Regions from separate parts of the Azohydromonas sp. genome, predicted to be linked through region 1. Evidence: predicted binding sites of a transcription regulator. Region 1 holds the regulator's gene; the other holds the start of a gene.
What was found. Region 1 encodes HrcA, which represses chaperone genes, less so after heat shock. Its sites were predicted from a motif close to TTAGCACTCNNNNNNNNNGAGTGCTAA; they were not measured.
Positions count from the first base shown of each region.

Region 1 (7,649 bases):
GCAGTTCCGTCGCACGGTGTGGTCGCGCCTGCGCACGCCGTTCGACGCGGCGATCGGTGAACTCGAGCAGTGGAACCGCGCCGCGTCGGCGCAGGCCGAGGCGCAGCTGCGCGAGCGGCGCGAGGCCTTCGCGCGGCGGCGCGACGCGCTCGAGCGCATCCGCGCCGCCACCGGCGAGCTCGAGTCGCGCATCGCCGAGGTCGAGTCGCAGGACCAGACCCAGCGCGAGCAGCTGTCGCGGCTGCAGGCGCTGTTCGGCGCGCTGCGCGAGCACGCACAGCGCGCACCGGACCCCGACGCTGCGCTGCCGGCGTGGCGGCAGGAGCCGCCGACGCTGACGCTGGTCGCGCCGCGCACACGCGCCGGCGCGGCGTGAGCGAGCGCACCGGGATCGCCGCGCGCGTCGTCGCGTGGCAGCGCCACCACGGCCGCCACGACCTGCCGTGGCAGCGCACGCGCGACCCGTACCGCGTGTGGCTGTCGGAGGTCATGCTGCAGCAGACGCAGGTCACCACCGTCGTCGCGTACTACGAGCACTTCCTGGCGCGTTTTCCCGACGTCGCGTCGCTCGCGGAGGCGTCGCTCGACGACGTGCTCGCGTTGTGGAGCGGGCTCGGCTACTACGGCCGCGCGCGCAACTTGCACCGTTGCGCGCAGGCGGTGGTGCGCGAGCACGGCGGCGCGTTCCCGCGCGACAGTGCGACGCTGGCCACGCTGCCGGGCATCGGTCGGTCGACCGCGGCGGCGATCGCCGCGTTCTGCTTCGGCGAGCGCGCCGCGATCCTCGACGGCAACGTCAGGCGCGTGCTCGCGCGCGTGCTGGGCTTCGGCGAGGACCTCGCCCGCGCTGCCGCCGAACGCGCGCTGTGGCAGCGTGCGCACGAACTGCTGCCCGCGCGTCGTGTCGACGTCTACACGCAGGGGCTGATGGACCTCGGCGCGACCGTGTGCTCCGCGCGCGCGCCGCGCTGCGGCGCCTGCCCGCTGGCCGACATGTGCGTCGCGCGACGCCAAGGCGAGCCCGAGCGCTTCCCGGTGAAGTCGCGCCGGCTGCAGCGCGGCCGCCGCCGCCACGCGCTGCTGTGGCTGACGCAGGCAACGCGGGTGTGGCTGGCGCAGCGTCCGTCCACAGGCGTCTGGGCGTCGCTGTGGAGCCTGCCCGAGCACGCATCGGCCGACGCGCTCGAGCGCGTGGTCGCGGACTGGCCCGGGCTCGGGGGCTGGTGCGAGCCGGTCGTGCACACGCTGACGCACTTCGACTGGGAGTTGCGCCCGTGGCGCCACGAGCTGCCGGCGCGCCTGTCAGCGGCGCGGCGCGCGCAGGTCGAACGCTCGCTGGGCGCGGGCCGCTGGTTCGACCGCGACGAAGCGCTGGCGCTGGGCCTGCCGGCGCCGGTGCGTCGGTGGATCGAGGGCGACTGACGCGGGTCGGCCGCGTCGGGGTCAGCCGGCGACCACGCCGCGCTGGCGCAGGAACTCGTCGACCAGCTTGAGCCGCAGCAGCGGGTCGTCGAGCTGCATCAGCCGCTGCTTGGCGCCGAGCGGGATCGGCAGCAGCTCGCACCATCGGTTGGCCACCCAGCCCGCGTCGTCGAGCCGGTACGGCTCGGCGACCGGGCGCGCGCCCTGCGCGCCGAGCGCCTCGATCGCATTGCCCAGCGCCTGCGCGGTCGCGCGCATCGCCGCCGGCACCGCGGCCTCGGGCTCGTCGGCCAGCCAGCGCACCGTCGCGGTCCACAGGCCGTCGGCCTGCTGCCGCGCCGGGCCCGCCAGCGCGAAACGTCGTTGCGCCCGGCAGCGCACCTGCAGGATGCCGGGCTGCGTCGCGTCGACCTCGTCGATGCGCGCCTGCGTGCCGGCGTCTTCGAAGCGCACCGCGTCGCCGGCGCTGCGCACCTCGCCACCCTCGCGCAGGCAGACCACGCCGAAGCCTGAGCCGTCGCGCAGGCAGCGGCTGACGAGGTCCAGGTAGCGCGCCTCGAACACCTTCAGGTGCAGCAGCCCGCCCGGGAACAGCACCATGCGCAGCGGGAACAGCGCGAGCTCGAAGGTGCCGGCGTCGTCGTTCATCGCCGCGCCGACCTCATGTGGGCCCCAGTTCGCGGTGGCGCACCAGCGCCGGACGGTCGAAGCCGAAGCGGCGCGCCAGCGTCTCGACGAAGTACACCGAACGGTGCTGGCCGCCGGTGCAGCCGATGGCTACCGTCAGGTAGCTGCGCTGGTCGGACTCGAACGACGGCAGCCAGCGGCGCAGGAAGGCCTCGATGTCCTGCAGCATCGCCACCGCCTCGGGCTGCGCCTCGATGTACTCGGCCACCGGGTCGTCGCGGCCGGTCAGCGCGCGCAGCTCGCGGATGTAGAAGGGGTTCGGCAGCACGCGCACGTCGAACACGTAGTCGGCATCCAGCGGCACGCCGTGCTTGAACGCGAACGACTGGAACACCAGCGTCAGCGAGCGCGCGCCGACCTGCACCAGGTCGCGCACCCAGGCGCCGAGCAGCGCCGGGCGCAGCTGGCTGGTGTCGATCACCGTCGACACCTCGCGCAGCTCGGCGAGCAGCTCGCGCTCGATCTCGATCGCCTCGATCAGCGCGCGGTGCTGGTCGGCGGCGGGTTTGGCCAGCGGGTGAGGGCGACGTGTTTCCGAGAAGCGCCGCACCAGCGTGTCGGTGTCGGCGTCGAGGAACAGCGAGCGGATCGCGACGCCTTCGCCGCGCAGCTGCTCGAGCAGCGGCAGCAGGTGCGGCAGCGCCCCGGTGGTGCGCACGTCGACGGCGATCGCGACGCGGCGCACGTCGTGGTCGGCCTCGACGCGCAGAAAGTCGCGCAGCAGTTCCGGCGGCAGGTTGTCGACGCAGAAGAAGCCGGCGTCCTCGAGCGCATGCAGCGCCACCGACTTGCCCGAGCCCGAGATGCCGGTGACGAGCACGACCTCGCGGTCGCTCGCCGCCGTGGCGCTGGGCGCGGGCGCCCCGGCCTCGCCTGCCGGCCCGCGCGCATCGCCCGGCCGGCGCGTGTTCACGGGCGGGTCCGCGGTGGCCGCGCCGCTCCGGCGCGCGGCCCGGCCGGCGCGCCGGCCTGGCGCAACATCGCCTGCGCGTGCTGCGCACCGGTGCCGGCCAGGTGCGCGCCGCCGAGCATGCGCGCGATCTCCGCCACGCGTGCCTCGCCGCCGACAGCACTCAGCTCGCTGACGGCGGCGGCGTCGCGTTCGACCTTGCGCACGACCAGGTGTGCGTCGGCGCAGGCGGCGACCTGGGCCAGGTGCGTGACGGCGAGCACCTGCTGGCGCGCGCCGAGCTGCTTCATCAGCCGCCCGACGGTGTCGGCGACCGCGCCGCCGATGCCTGCGTCGATCTCGTCGAAGATCAGCGTCGCGGCGCCGCCGCCGGCGGCCGTGGTCGTCACCGCGACCGCCAGCGCGAGCCGCGACAGCTCGCCGCCCGACGCGACCTTGGCCAGCGGCCTCGGCGCGCTGCCGGCGTGCCCGGCGACGAGCAGTTCGACGCTCTCCAGCCCGAAGCTCTGCGGCGTGTCCTGCGCCGGCAGCGCGACCTCGAAGCGGCCGCCGGCCATGCCCAGCTGCTGCATCGCCTGCGTCACCGCCGCCGCCAGCCGCGGTGCCGCGGCGTGGCGCGCGGCGCTGACACGCCGCGCCTCGTCGCGCCAGGCGCGCTCGGCGGCGCCCTGAGCGGCCTCGAGCGCGTCGACGTCGGCGGCGGCGTCGTGCGCGGCGAGCTCGCGCCGCCAGCCGTCGAGCAGCGCCGGCAGCTCGGCCGGCGGCCGGCGGTGGCGGCGCGCCAGCGCGAGCCACGACGCCAGCCGCGCGTCGAGCGTGGCGAGGCGGTCCGGGTCGAGCTCGACGTGACCGAGGTAGCCGCCCAGCGTGTGCGCAGCGTCCTGCAGCTGCGCCTGCGCGCCCTGCAGCACCTCGATCACCGGCGCGAGCCGGGCGTCGTACGTGGCGACTCCGCCCAGCGCGTCGAGCGCGCGCTGCACCAGCGCGGCGGCGCCGACGCCGACGCCGTCGTCGTCGTCGTCGCCGCCGTCGACCGCGGCCTGCGCCGCGTGCGCGGCGTCGAGCAGCGACTGCGCGTGCGCCAGGCGCTGGTGCTCGGCGTTGAGCATGTCCCACTCGTCGGCGCCGGGCGCCAGGCGCTCGATCTCGGCGATCTGCCAGGCCAGCCGCTCGCGCTCGCGTTCGGCCTGCCCGGCTTCGTGGCGCGCACGCTCGAGCGCCTGCTGCGCCGACTTCCACGCGGCGAAGCGGCGCGCCAGCTCGGCGGTGTCGACGCCGGCCTGCGCGTCGAGCAGCGCGCGCACCGCCGCCGGGCGCGTCAGACTCTGCCAAGCGTGCTGACCGTGGATCTCGACCAGCCGGTCGGCCGCCTCGCGCAGCTGCGCGACGGTGGCCGGGCTGCCGTTGACCCAGGCGCGGCTGCGGCCCTGCGCGTCGATCGCGCGACGCAGCAGCAGCGTGTCGTCGCCCGGGAAGCCGGCCTCGTCGAGCCAGCCGCGCAGCGCCTCGGGCGTGTCGAACTCGGCGCCGATCTCGGTGCGCGCCGCGCCTTCGCGCACCACGCCCGCGTCGCCGCGCGCGCCCAGCGCGAGCTGCAGCGCGTCGACGAGGATCGACTTGCCGGCACCGGTCTCGCCGGTGAGCACCGTGAACCCCGGCCCCAGCTCGAGCTCGAGCGTGTCGACGATGACGAAGTCCCGCAGGACCAGCCGCCGCAGCATGTCAGCGCCCCGGCCGCGGGTGGCGCGAACCGCAGGGCGACGCCCTGCAAGCGTCGAGCGGCAGCCACGGGTCCGGCTTCGCCGGCCCGCGGGCGGCGCCCCATGGGGACCGATCGGGCCCCTTCGTCGCCCGGGCAGGAGGCGCCGAAGGCGCTTCGGGGGGGAGCCTACTCATACCACCGCAGCTTGCGCCTCAGGGTGCCGTAGTAGCTCCACCCGCGCGGGTGCAGGAAGCGCACCTTGTGTGCCGACCGGCGCAGCCGCACCTGGTCGCCGTGCAACAGGCTGGCCAGTCGGTGCATGTCGAAGTTGACCGAGGCGTCGCGCCCGGCGACCACCTCGACCGTGATCTCGCCGTCGTCGGGCAGCACGATCGGGCGGTTGGACAGCGTGTGCGACGCGATCGGCACCATCAGCCAGCCGGCGATCGCCGGGTGCACGATCGGCCCGCCGGCCGACAGCGCGTACGCGGTGCTGCCGGTCGGCGTGGCGACGATCAGGCCGTCGGCGCGCAGCCCGACGATCTGTTCCTCGCCGACGGCCACACGCAACTCGACCATGCCCGCGGTGGCGCCGCGGTTGACGACGATCTCGTTGAGCGCGAACTCGCTGAAGATGCAGGTGCCGTCGCGCCACACGCCGCCTTCGAGCATCGCGCGGTGCTCTTCCTCGTAGTCGCCGGCGACCATCGTGCCCAGCGCGTCGCGGTAGCGGTCGACCGGCACGTCGGTGATGAAGCCCAGCCGCCCCTGGTTGATGCCCACCAGCGGCACGTGGTGGCGCGCCAGTTCGCGCGCGATGCCCAGCATCGTGCCGTCGCCGCCGACGACCACCGCCAGGTCGCAGTGGCGGCCCAGGTCGGCGGGTTCGTGCGCGCCGTACTCGGTGATCCCGGTGTTGCGCGCGGTGTCGGCCTCGAGCGAGACGTCCAGGCCCAGGCCGATCAGGAAATGGGCGATGTCGTCGAGCACCGGCCGGATGCCCTGGGCCTGGTACTTGCCGACCAGCGCCGCGTGACGGAAGCGACTCGCCATGGCGACGATTACACCATACGGCCCCGCCGCGCGAGGGGGGAGGCGGGGCGCGCGCAAGCCCTTGTCACTACAATGAAAACATGCTCGACGAGCGCGCCCGCACGCTGCTGAAGACCCTGGTCGAACGCTACATCGCCGACGGCCAGCCGGTGGGCTCGCGCACGCTGTCGCGCGCCAGCGGGCTCGAGCTGAGCCCGGCGACCATCCGCAACGTGATGGCCGACCTCGAAGAGCTCGGCCTGATCGCCAGTCCGCACACCAGCGCCGGGCGCGTGCCCACCGCGCGCGGCTACCGCGTGTTCGTCGACACCATGCTCACCGCGCAGCCGCTGGACCTGTCGCGCGTCGACCCCGGCCTGGCGGCGGTGCGCGAGCAGGTGCAGGCCGACCAGCCGCAGCGCGTCATCGCGCAGGCCGCGCAGGTGCTGTCGAACCTGTCCCACTTCGTCGGCGTCGTCACCTCGCCGCGCAAGGCCGGCGTGTTCCGCCACATCGAGTTCCTGCGCCTGTCCGAGCGGCGCGTGCTGGTGATCCTGGTCGACGCCGACGGCGACGTGCAGAACCGCGTGATCGTCACCGCGCGCGACTACACGCAGGGCGAACTCGTCGAGGCGACGAACTACCTGAACTCGCACTACGCCGGGCTGAGCCTGGACGGCATCCGCGAGCGCCTGAAGACCGAGATCGAGGCACTGCGCGGCGAGATCGCCACGCTGATGCAGGCGGCGGTGCAGGCGGGCAGCGAGGCGCTGGCCGAGAGCACCGAGCAGGTGGTGGTCAGCGGCGAGCGCAACCTGCTCGAGGTGCAGGACTTCGGCAGCGACCTCGGCGCACTGCGCAAGCTGTTCGACCTGTTCGAACGCAAGACCGAGCTGATGCGCCTGCTCGAAGTGTCCAGCCGCGCCGAGGGGGTGCGCATCTACATCGGCGGCGAGAGCGGGGTGGTGCCGTTCGAGGCCTTGTCGGTCGTGTCGGCGCCGTACGTCGTCGACGGCGAGGTCGTCGGCACGCTGGGGGTCATCGGGCCGACGCGCATGCCCTACGAGCGCATGATCCAGATCGTCGACATCACGTCGCGACTGGTCAGCCACGCGCTGTCGCATCACCGCCACTGACCGGCGCGTGCCCCCGCGTGGCTTGGGCATACTGCGCGCCGCGGCCGCGGCGCCGGCGTCGAGACGACGGAACTTCCCGCGTCGCCCCAGGTCTGCGCGGCGTCGGTGGCCGCAGGCGCCCGCTGGGCGCCGTTCCTTGTCCTGCCTTCAGGAGTCTTCCATGGTCCGGTTTCCTCGGTGTTCGACCCTCTGTGCCGCGATCGCGCTGTGCCTGGGCGCCTCCGGCGGCGCGCTCGCGCAGGGCGGCGCGAAGACGCTCAACGTGATGAACTGGGCCGACTACATCGGCCCCGACGTCATCGCCAACTTCGAGAAGGAAACCGGGATCAAGACCAAGTACGACGCGACGATCGAGAGCAACGAGACGCTGCACGCCAAGCTGGTGGCCGGGCGCACCGGCTACGACATCGTCGTGCCCAGCGCGCACTTCGCGGCGCAGCAGATCAAGGGCGGCATCTTCCAGCCGCTCGACCCGGCGAAGATCCCGAACCTGAAGAACCTCGACCCCGCCTTGCAGGCCAAGCTCGCCGAGGCCGACCCGGGCAACAAGCACCTCGTGACCTGGATGTGGGGCTTCGTCACGGTGGGCATCAACGAGCAGAAAGTCAAAGCCGCGCTCGGCACGACGCCGATGCCGGAGAACCCGCTGGACCTGATCTTCAAGCCCGAATACGCGAGCAAGCTCAAGGGCTGCGGCATCCACGTGCTCGACTCGGCCAGCGAGGTCGTGCCGGTGGCGATGATCTACGCCGGCAAGGAC
Region 1 is NZ_DAOKZA010000019.1:10,055-17,703, reverse strand. It holds gene PKC53_RS09095 (dynamin family protein) at 1-376, shown strand, start outside; gene mutY (A/G-specific adenine glycosylase) at 373-1,422, shown strand; gene PKC53_RS09085 (LON peptidase substrate-binding domain-containing protein) at 1,444-2,070, opposite strand; gene rapZ (RNase adapter RapZ) at 2,084-2,929, opposite strand; gene recN (DNA repair protein RecN) at 3,019-4,740, opposite strand; gene PKC53_RS09070 (NAD kinase) at 4,908-5,774, opposite strand; gene hrcA (heat-inducible transcriptional repressor HrcA) at 5,855-6,889, shown strand; gene PKC53_RS09060 (polyamine ABC transporter substrate-binding protein) at 7,050-7,649, shown strand, end outside.

Region 2 (7,649 bases), on a different contig from region 1:
GCGCGTCGTGCAGCTGATTGTGTTCTGCGCGCTGATCGGCATGCTGCTGGCCACGCCGGGGTGGCCCGACTGGCGGATCGTGCTCGCCGCGGTGGCCGGCATCTGGCTCGTCGCGGCGGCGGCGGCGGCGTTCAACTGCCTGATCGAGGAGGGCATCGACTCGCGCATGGCGCGCACCGCGTGGCGCCCCACCGCGAAGGGCGAGCTGACGCGCACGCAGACGCTCGCGTTCTCGGCGCTGCTGTGCGTCGCCGGCAGCGCGCTGCTTTACTGGGCGGTCAACCCGCTGACGATGTGGCTGACCTTCGCCACCTTCGTCGGCTACGCGGTGATCTACACCGTCGTGCTCAAGCCGCTGACGCCGCAGAACATCGTCATCGGCGGGGCGTCGGGCGCGATGCCGCCACTGCTGGGCTGGACCGCGGTGCGCGGCGAGGTCGGCGCCGAGGCGCTGCTGCTGGTGCTGATCATCTTCCTGTGGACGCCGCCGCACTTCTGGGCGCTGGCGCTGTACCGCACCGAGGACTACCGCCGTGCCGGCCTGCCGATGTTGCCGGTCACGCACGGCGCCGAGTTCACCCGGCTGCAGGTGCTGCTGTACACCTTCGTGCTGTTCGCCGCGACGCTGCTGCCGTTCGTGCACGGCATGAGCGGGTGGATCTACCTCGCCGCCGCGGTCGTGCTCGGCGCCTCGTTCATCGCGCTGGCATGGCGGCTGTGGCGCGAGTACAGCGATGCGCTGGCGCGTCGCACCTTCCGTTTCTCCATCTGGCACCTGTCGCTGCTGTTCGCGGCGCTGCTGCTCGACCACTACCTGATGCCATGGCTCGCATGATTCCCCGTCGCCTCGTCCTGTGTGCCGCCGCCGCATCGGCACTGCTGCTGGTCGCCGGCTGCGACCGCGTTCCCGGCCTGGGCGGCGGCGGCAAGCCGGCGTTCCAGGCCATCGACATCACCGGCGCCGAGTACGGGCGCGAGCTGTCGCTGACCGACGCCGACGGCCGCCCGCGCACGCTGGCCGACTTCCGCGGCAAGGTCACGGTGGTGTTCTTCGGCTACACGCAGTGCCCCGACGTGTGCCCGACGACGCTGGCCGAACTGGCCGAGGTCAAGCGCTCGCTGGGCGCCGACGCCGACCGCGTGCAGGGGGTGTTCGTCACCGTCGACCCCGAGCGCGACACGCCCGAGGTGCTGAAGGCCTACATGGCCAGCTTCGACCCGAGCTTCGTCGCGCTGCACGGCACGGCCGAACAGACGCAGGCCGCGGCCCGCGAGTTCAAGGTCTATTACGCGAAGGTGCCGGGCAAGACCGACAGCAGCTACACGATGGACCACACCGCCGGTTCGTACGTGATCGATGCCGAAGGTCGGCTGCGGCTTTTCACCCGATACGGCAGCGGCGCGAAGGCGCTCGCCGACGACCTGAAGCTGCTGCTGGCCGAGGCAAAGGGCTAGCCCTTGTCCCTGGCGGGTTTCCTGGTCGCCGCCGTCGTGCCGGCCGTCACGCCCGGGCCGGGGATGGCCTGCGCCGTCGCGCGCATGTTGGCCGCAGGGCGCGGCGCACCTGGGCTGCCTCGGCCTTCGATTGCCGCTGCGTGACGGCGGCGCCTCCAGCGTGACGCGGCTGGGCGCCTGCCTGGTGCCGGCGCGTCGCGCGGCCTCCTGAACGGTCGACGGCTCCCGCAGGAGCCGTCGGTCGCGTGCGCGCTGCGCCGGCGTTCAGGCCGACTCGGCGAGCGCCTTGCGCATCTTCTTCATCGCCGCCACCTCGATCTGGCGGATGCGCTCGGCGCTGACGCCGTACTCGGCGGCCAGCTCGTGCAGCGTCATGCCACCGGAGCCGTCGTCGTTGACCTCGAGCCAGCGCTGCTCCACGATGCGCCGGCTGCGCGCGTCGAGCACCCCGAGCGCCTGCTGCAGTCCGTCGCCGGCGAGGCGGTCGCGGTGGCGGGCCTCGATCAGCCGCGTCGGCTCGTGGTGTTCGTCGGCCAGGTACGCGATCGGCGCGAAGCTCTCCTCGCCGTCGTCGGCCTGCGCCTCGAGCGCGACGTCGCCACCGGCCAGGCGCGTCTCCATCTCGAGCACTTCCTCGGGCTTGACCCGCAACTCGCGCGCCACCGTCGCGACTTCGGCCGAGGTCAGCGTCGCCCGGTGCGTGTCGGCGTCGGCGGCGTCGCCCTTGAGCGACTGCTTCAGCGAGCGCAGGTTGAAGAACAGCTTGCGCTGTGCCTTGGTCGTCGCCACCTTGACCATGCGCCAGTTGCGCAGGATGTACTCGTGGATCTCGGCGCGGATCCAGTGCAGCGCGTAGCTGACCAGCCGCACGCCCTGCGCCGGGTCGAAGCGCTTGACGGCCTTCATCAGGCCGATGTTGCCCTCCTGGATCAGGTCACCCTGTGGCAGCCCGTAGCCCAGGTACTGGCGCGACACCGACACGACGAGCCGCAGGTGCGACAGCACCAGCCGACCGGCGGCCTCGACGTCGCCGTGCTCGCGCAGGCGACGCGCGAAGTCCACTTCCTCCTGTGCGGTCAGCAGCGGGATGCGGTTGACCGCGCTGATGTAAGCGTCCAGATTCCCCAGCGAGGGCACCAGGGCCCAGGGATCGCGCACGACGACGGCGTTGGCAGTCATGTTCATGTCCAGTAGATCACCCCCCGGGGTTCTCGGTTCCGTGGATATTAGCACTCGCGCGTCGAGAGTGCTAAAGCGCGTGCCCACCGAACCACCGGCGGCGCGGCGAATGTCGCGCCGCGACTGACGGCGAAGACGTCAGCCACCGGTCAGCGCGCGCGTCAGAATCGGGCCGACAACCCCAGAACGCGGCCGCGAGCCGCGCCCGTCGGAGACACGCGTGTTCAAAGGCCTGGCCGCGCAACGCCTGGTCGCCCTGTTCGCCGGCGGCTGGGTGCTGCTGAACTTCCCGCTGCTGGCGCTGTGGGACCGCGATGTGACCCTGTTCGGGCTGCCGCTGTTCCCGGCCGCGCTGTTCATCGGCTGGGCCGCGCTGATTGCCGCCGTCGCCTGGGCCGTCGAGCACGACGGCGACGACGGCGGGACCTGAGCGTGTTGTCGGTCGCGCTGGTTCTCGGGGCGTCGTTCGCCTACTTGCTGCTGCTGTTCGGCGTCGCATGGTGGGCCGACCGGCGCGCCGCGGCGGGCCGCTCGGTGATCGGCAACGCCTGGGTGTACGCGCTGTCGATGGCGGTGTACTGCACCGCCTGGACCTACTTCGGCAGCGTCGGCCGCGCCGCCACCGGCGGCGTGTGGTTCCTGCCGATCTACCTCGGGCCGACGCTGGCGATGGCGGTCGCGTGGATGGTCGTGCGCAAGATGATCCGCATCGCGCGCGCCTACCGCATCACGTCGATCGCCGACTTCGTCGCCAGCCGCTACGGCAAGAGCCCGACGCTGGCCGGGCTGGTCGCGCTGATCACGCTGGTGGGCATCGTCCCGTACATCGCGCTGCAGCTCAAGGCGATCGCCGGCGGCTACGCGCTGCTGACCACGCCGCTGGGCGAGGCGCTGCCGCAACGCGGCCCCTGGTGGGCCGACGGCACGTTCTACACCGCACTGGCGCTGGCCGGCTTCACGATGGTGTTCGGCACCCGGCACCTCGACAGCACCGAGCGCCACGAGGGCATGGTCGCGGCGATCGCGTTCGAGTCGCTGGTCAAGCTGCTGGCGTTCCTCGCGGTGGGCGTGTTCGTCACCTGGGGCCTGTTCGCCGGCCCGGGGGACCTGTTCGCACGCGCGCTGGCGGTGCCCGAGCTGAAGGCGCTGCTGACGCTCGGCCAGGGCCTGTCGTTCGCCTACGAGCAGTGGTTCGCGCTGACGCTGCTGTCGATGCTGTCGGTGATCTTCCTGCCGCGGCAGTTCCAGGTGATGGTCGTCGAGAACGTCGACGAGCGCCACCTGAAACGCGCGGCGTGGGTGTTCCCGGCGTACCTCCTGGCGATCAACCTGTTCGTGTTGCCGATCGCGTTGGGCGGGCTGCTGCACTTCGGTCCGGGCGCGGTGGTCGGCGCCGACACCTTCGTGCTGTCGCTGCCGCTGGCCGAAGGCCGGTCGATGCTCGCGCTGGCGGTGTTCATCGGCGGCCTGTCGGCGGCCACCGGGATGATCATCGTCGAGGCCATCGCGGTGTCGACGATGGTGTGCAACGACCTGGTCATGCCGCTGCTGCTGCGCAGCGCACGCTTCGCGGCGAGGCGCGACCTGTCCTCGCTGCTGCTGGCGGTGAGGCGCGTGGCCATCGTCGTCGTGCTGCTGCTCGGCTACGTCTACTTCCACCTCGCCGGCGAGGCCTATGCGCTGGTGTCGATCGGGCTGATCAGCTTCGCCGCGGTGGCGCAGTTCGCGCCCGCGGTGCTCGGCGGCATGTACTGGAAGGGCGGTACGCGCGCCGGCGCGCTGGCCGGGCTGGCCGCCGGCTTCGTGCTGTGGGTCTACACGCTGATGTTGCCTTCGATCGCGAAGTCCGGCTGGTGGGCCACCGACTTCGTCGACCGGGGGCCCTTCGGCATCGCGCTGCTGCGCCCCGAGCAACTGCTCGGGCTGTCCGGCCTCGACTACCTGACGCATTCGCTGTTCTGGAGCCTGCTGGCCAACGTCGGGCTGTACGTCGGGGTGTCGCTGGCGCGCACGCCGCGCGCCGCCGAGACGAGCCAGGCGCTGCTGTTCGTCGACGTGTTCGAGCGCACCTCGCACGGCCGACCGGTGTTCTGGCGCGGACGCGCGCAGGTCGCCGACTTGCAGGCGCTGGCCGCGCGTTTCCTCGGCGCCGATCGGGCGCGCCGGCTGTTCGAGGGCTACGCGCGGCGCGTCGGCGCCGCAGGCGTCGATCGCATCGTCGCCGACGCGCGGCTGGTGCACTTCGTCGAGACGCAGATTGCCGGCGCGATCGGCAGCGCGTCGGCACGCGTGATGGTCGCCTCGGTGGTCGAGGAGGAGGCGCTCGAACTCGACGACGTGATGCGCATCCTCGATGAGGCGTCGCAGCTGCGCGCCTACTCGCGCGAGCTCGAGCAGGTCACCGCCGACCTGCGCGCCGCCAACGACAAGCTCAAGAGCCTGGACCGGCTGAAGGACGACTTCATGTCGTCGGTCACGCACGAGCTGCGCACCCCGCTGACCTCGATCCGCGCGCTCGCCGAGCTGATGCTCGACGACCCGCAGATGGACGCAGCGCAGCGCCAGCACTTCCTCGGCATCGTCGTCGCCGAGACCGAGCGCCTGACGCGTCTGGTCAACCAGGTGCTCGACATGGCGAAGATCGAGTCGGGCCACGCGCAGTGGCACAACACCGACGTCGACATGAGGGCGCTGGTGCAGCAGGCGGCGCAGACGGTCGCCGAACTGCTACACGAGCGCGGTGCGACGCTGCGCCTGTCGCTGCCCGACGACGCGCCGGTGATCCGCGCCGATCGCGACCGCCTGATGCAGGTGCTGATGAACCTGCTGACCAACGCCGCCAAGTTCGTGCCGGACATCGGCGGGCGCGTCGAGCTGCGGCTGAGCACCGACCCGCAGGGGCTGACGGTGGAGGTCCAGGACAACGGCCCGGGCGTGCCGGCGGCGCTGCGCGACCAGGTGTTCGAGAAGTTCCGCCAGGGTGACGACGCGCGCGGCCGCCCGCAGGGCACCGGGCTGGGGCTGCCGATCAGCCGCCAGATCGTCGAGCACTTCGGCGGACGCATGGAGCTTCGACCTGACCAAGGTCAAGGCGCCTGTTTCGCCTTCACCCTACCTTGGACCCACGCCGCGGCACCCTCGAGCGGGCCGGCGGCCAGCGCAGACGAGCCGACGCCATGAGCCCACCCGCCAAGATCCTGATCGCCGACGACGAGCCGAACATCCTCGTCTCGCTCGAGTTCCTGATGAAGCGCGAAGGCTACGAGGTGCTCGTCGCGCGAGACGGCGACGAGGCCATCGAGGTGCTGCGGCGCGAGCGCCCGGCGCTGGTGCTGCTCGACGTGATGATGCCCAAGCGCACCGGCTTCGAGGTCTGCCAGGCGCTGCGCGCCGACGAGGCGCTGAGGGACGTGCGCGTGCTGATGCTCACCGCCAAGGGCCGCGACACCGACGTCGCCAAGGGGCTGGGCGTGGGCGCCGACGCCTACATGACCAAGCCGTTCTCGACCAAGGAACTGGTGCAGAAAGTGCGCGAGATGCTCGAGGCGCGCTCGTGAGGGCCGACGCGCGGCGCGCGCGCTGGCTCGTCGCGGCCGGCGCCGGCGCCGCCGCGCTGGCCGCGGGGTGGGTCGCGCTGACTGCATGGCTGCTTGCCTCGACGCTCGAGGCGCAGGAACGCGAGGCGCTGCGCAGCCTGCTCGAGCCGCGCGCCGGGCTGTTCGTGCTGACCGCGCTGGGGCTGGTCGGCGCCGCCGTGGCGCTGGCGCAGTGGGTCCACCGGCGCTGGGTCGCGCCGCCGGCGCGGCTGCTCGAGCAGGCGCAGGTGCTGCTGACCAGCGACGCGCAGCGCGAGATCGAGGGCGAGGGCGGCGCCGACGTGCGTGCGCTGGCGCAGGTGGTCAACGACCTGGTGCGCCAGCGCGACCGCCTGCGCGACGAGATGGCCGCGCAGGTCGCCGAGGCCAGCCGCGGTGTCGAGCAGGAACGCAACCGGCTCGCCGCGCTGATGAGCGAGCTCACGCAGAGCGTCGTCGTGTGCAACCTCGACGGCCGCGTCCTGCTGTACAACAACCGCGCACGCGTGCAGTTCCGCGCGCTGTCGGCGGCGCCCAGCGTCGCCGCGGGCGCCGAGCTGATCGGGCTCGGGCGCTCGATCTACACCGTGTTCGACCGCAAGCTCGTCGCGCACGCGCTGGACAGCGTGCAGCAGCGCCTGGCGCGCGGCGCGCTGCACCCGGTGGCGCAGTTCGTCACCACCACGCGCGCCGGCCAGCTGCTGCGCGTGCAGATGGCGCCGGTGCACGGGGTGACCGAAGGCGCCGACGCACCGATCAACGGCTTCGTGCTGATGCTCGACAACATCACGCGCGAGTTCGAGGAGGAGTCGGCGCGCGACCGCGTGCTGCACGGACTGACCGAGGGCGCGCGCGCTTCGCTGGCGAATCTGCAGGCGGCGGTCGAGTTGCTCGACGACGACGCGGTCGACGCACCCACGCGCGAGCGTTTCCTCGGCGTGATCCGCGACGAGACGCGCTCGCTGAGCCGGCGCATCCAGGACGCGGCGGCGCAGGCCACGCAGGGGCTGGCCACGCGTTGGCCGCTCGAGGACATGCTCGGCGCCGACCTCGTGGCCGCGGCGCAGCGCCGACTGCAGGCCGCGGGGCTGCGCGTGGACGCCAACGACGTCGACGCGTCGCTGTGGCTCACGCTCGACAGCTTCTCGCTGCTGCAGGCGCTGGCCTACCTGGCCGGACGGCTGCGCGACGAGTACGGCATCGCGCTGGTGCAGCTGCGCCTGCAGGCTGCTGGCGAGGCGCGCGCGCACCTCGACCTCGCCTGGACCGGCCAGGCGATGAGCACCGAGACCGTGATGGGCTGGGAGACCGACCCGATGCGCCTGGGTGCCGAGACCAGCCCGCTGACGGTGCGCGACGTCGTGCAGCGCCACGGTGGCGAGTTCTGGTTCGAGCGCGAACGCGTGCGGCACCTCGCGTTCTTCCGCTTCCTGCTGCCGC
Region 2 is NZ_DAOKZA010000016.1:29,548-37,196, forward strand. It holds gene cyoE (heme o synthase) at 1-835, shown strand, start outside; gene PKC53_RS08115 (SCO family protein) at 832-1,455, shown strand; gene rpoH (RNA polymerase sigma factor RpoH) at 1,720-2,634, opposite strand; gene PKC53_RS08125 (hypothetical protein) at 2,855-3,064, shown strand; gene PKC53_RS08130 (sensor histidine kinase) at 3,067-5,814, shown strand; gene PKC53_RS08135 (response regulator) at 5,811-6,191, shown strand; gene PKC53_RS08140 (exonuclease domain-containing protein) at 6,188-7,649, shown strand, end outside.
Region 2: the regulator HrcA is predicted to act here: its motif matches at 2,682-2,708, upstream of rpoH (RNA polymerase sigma factor RpoH).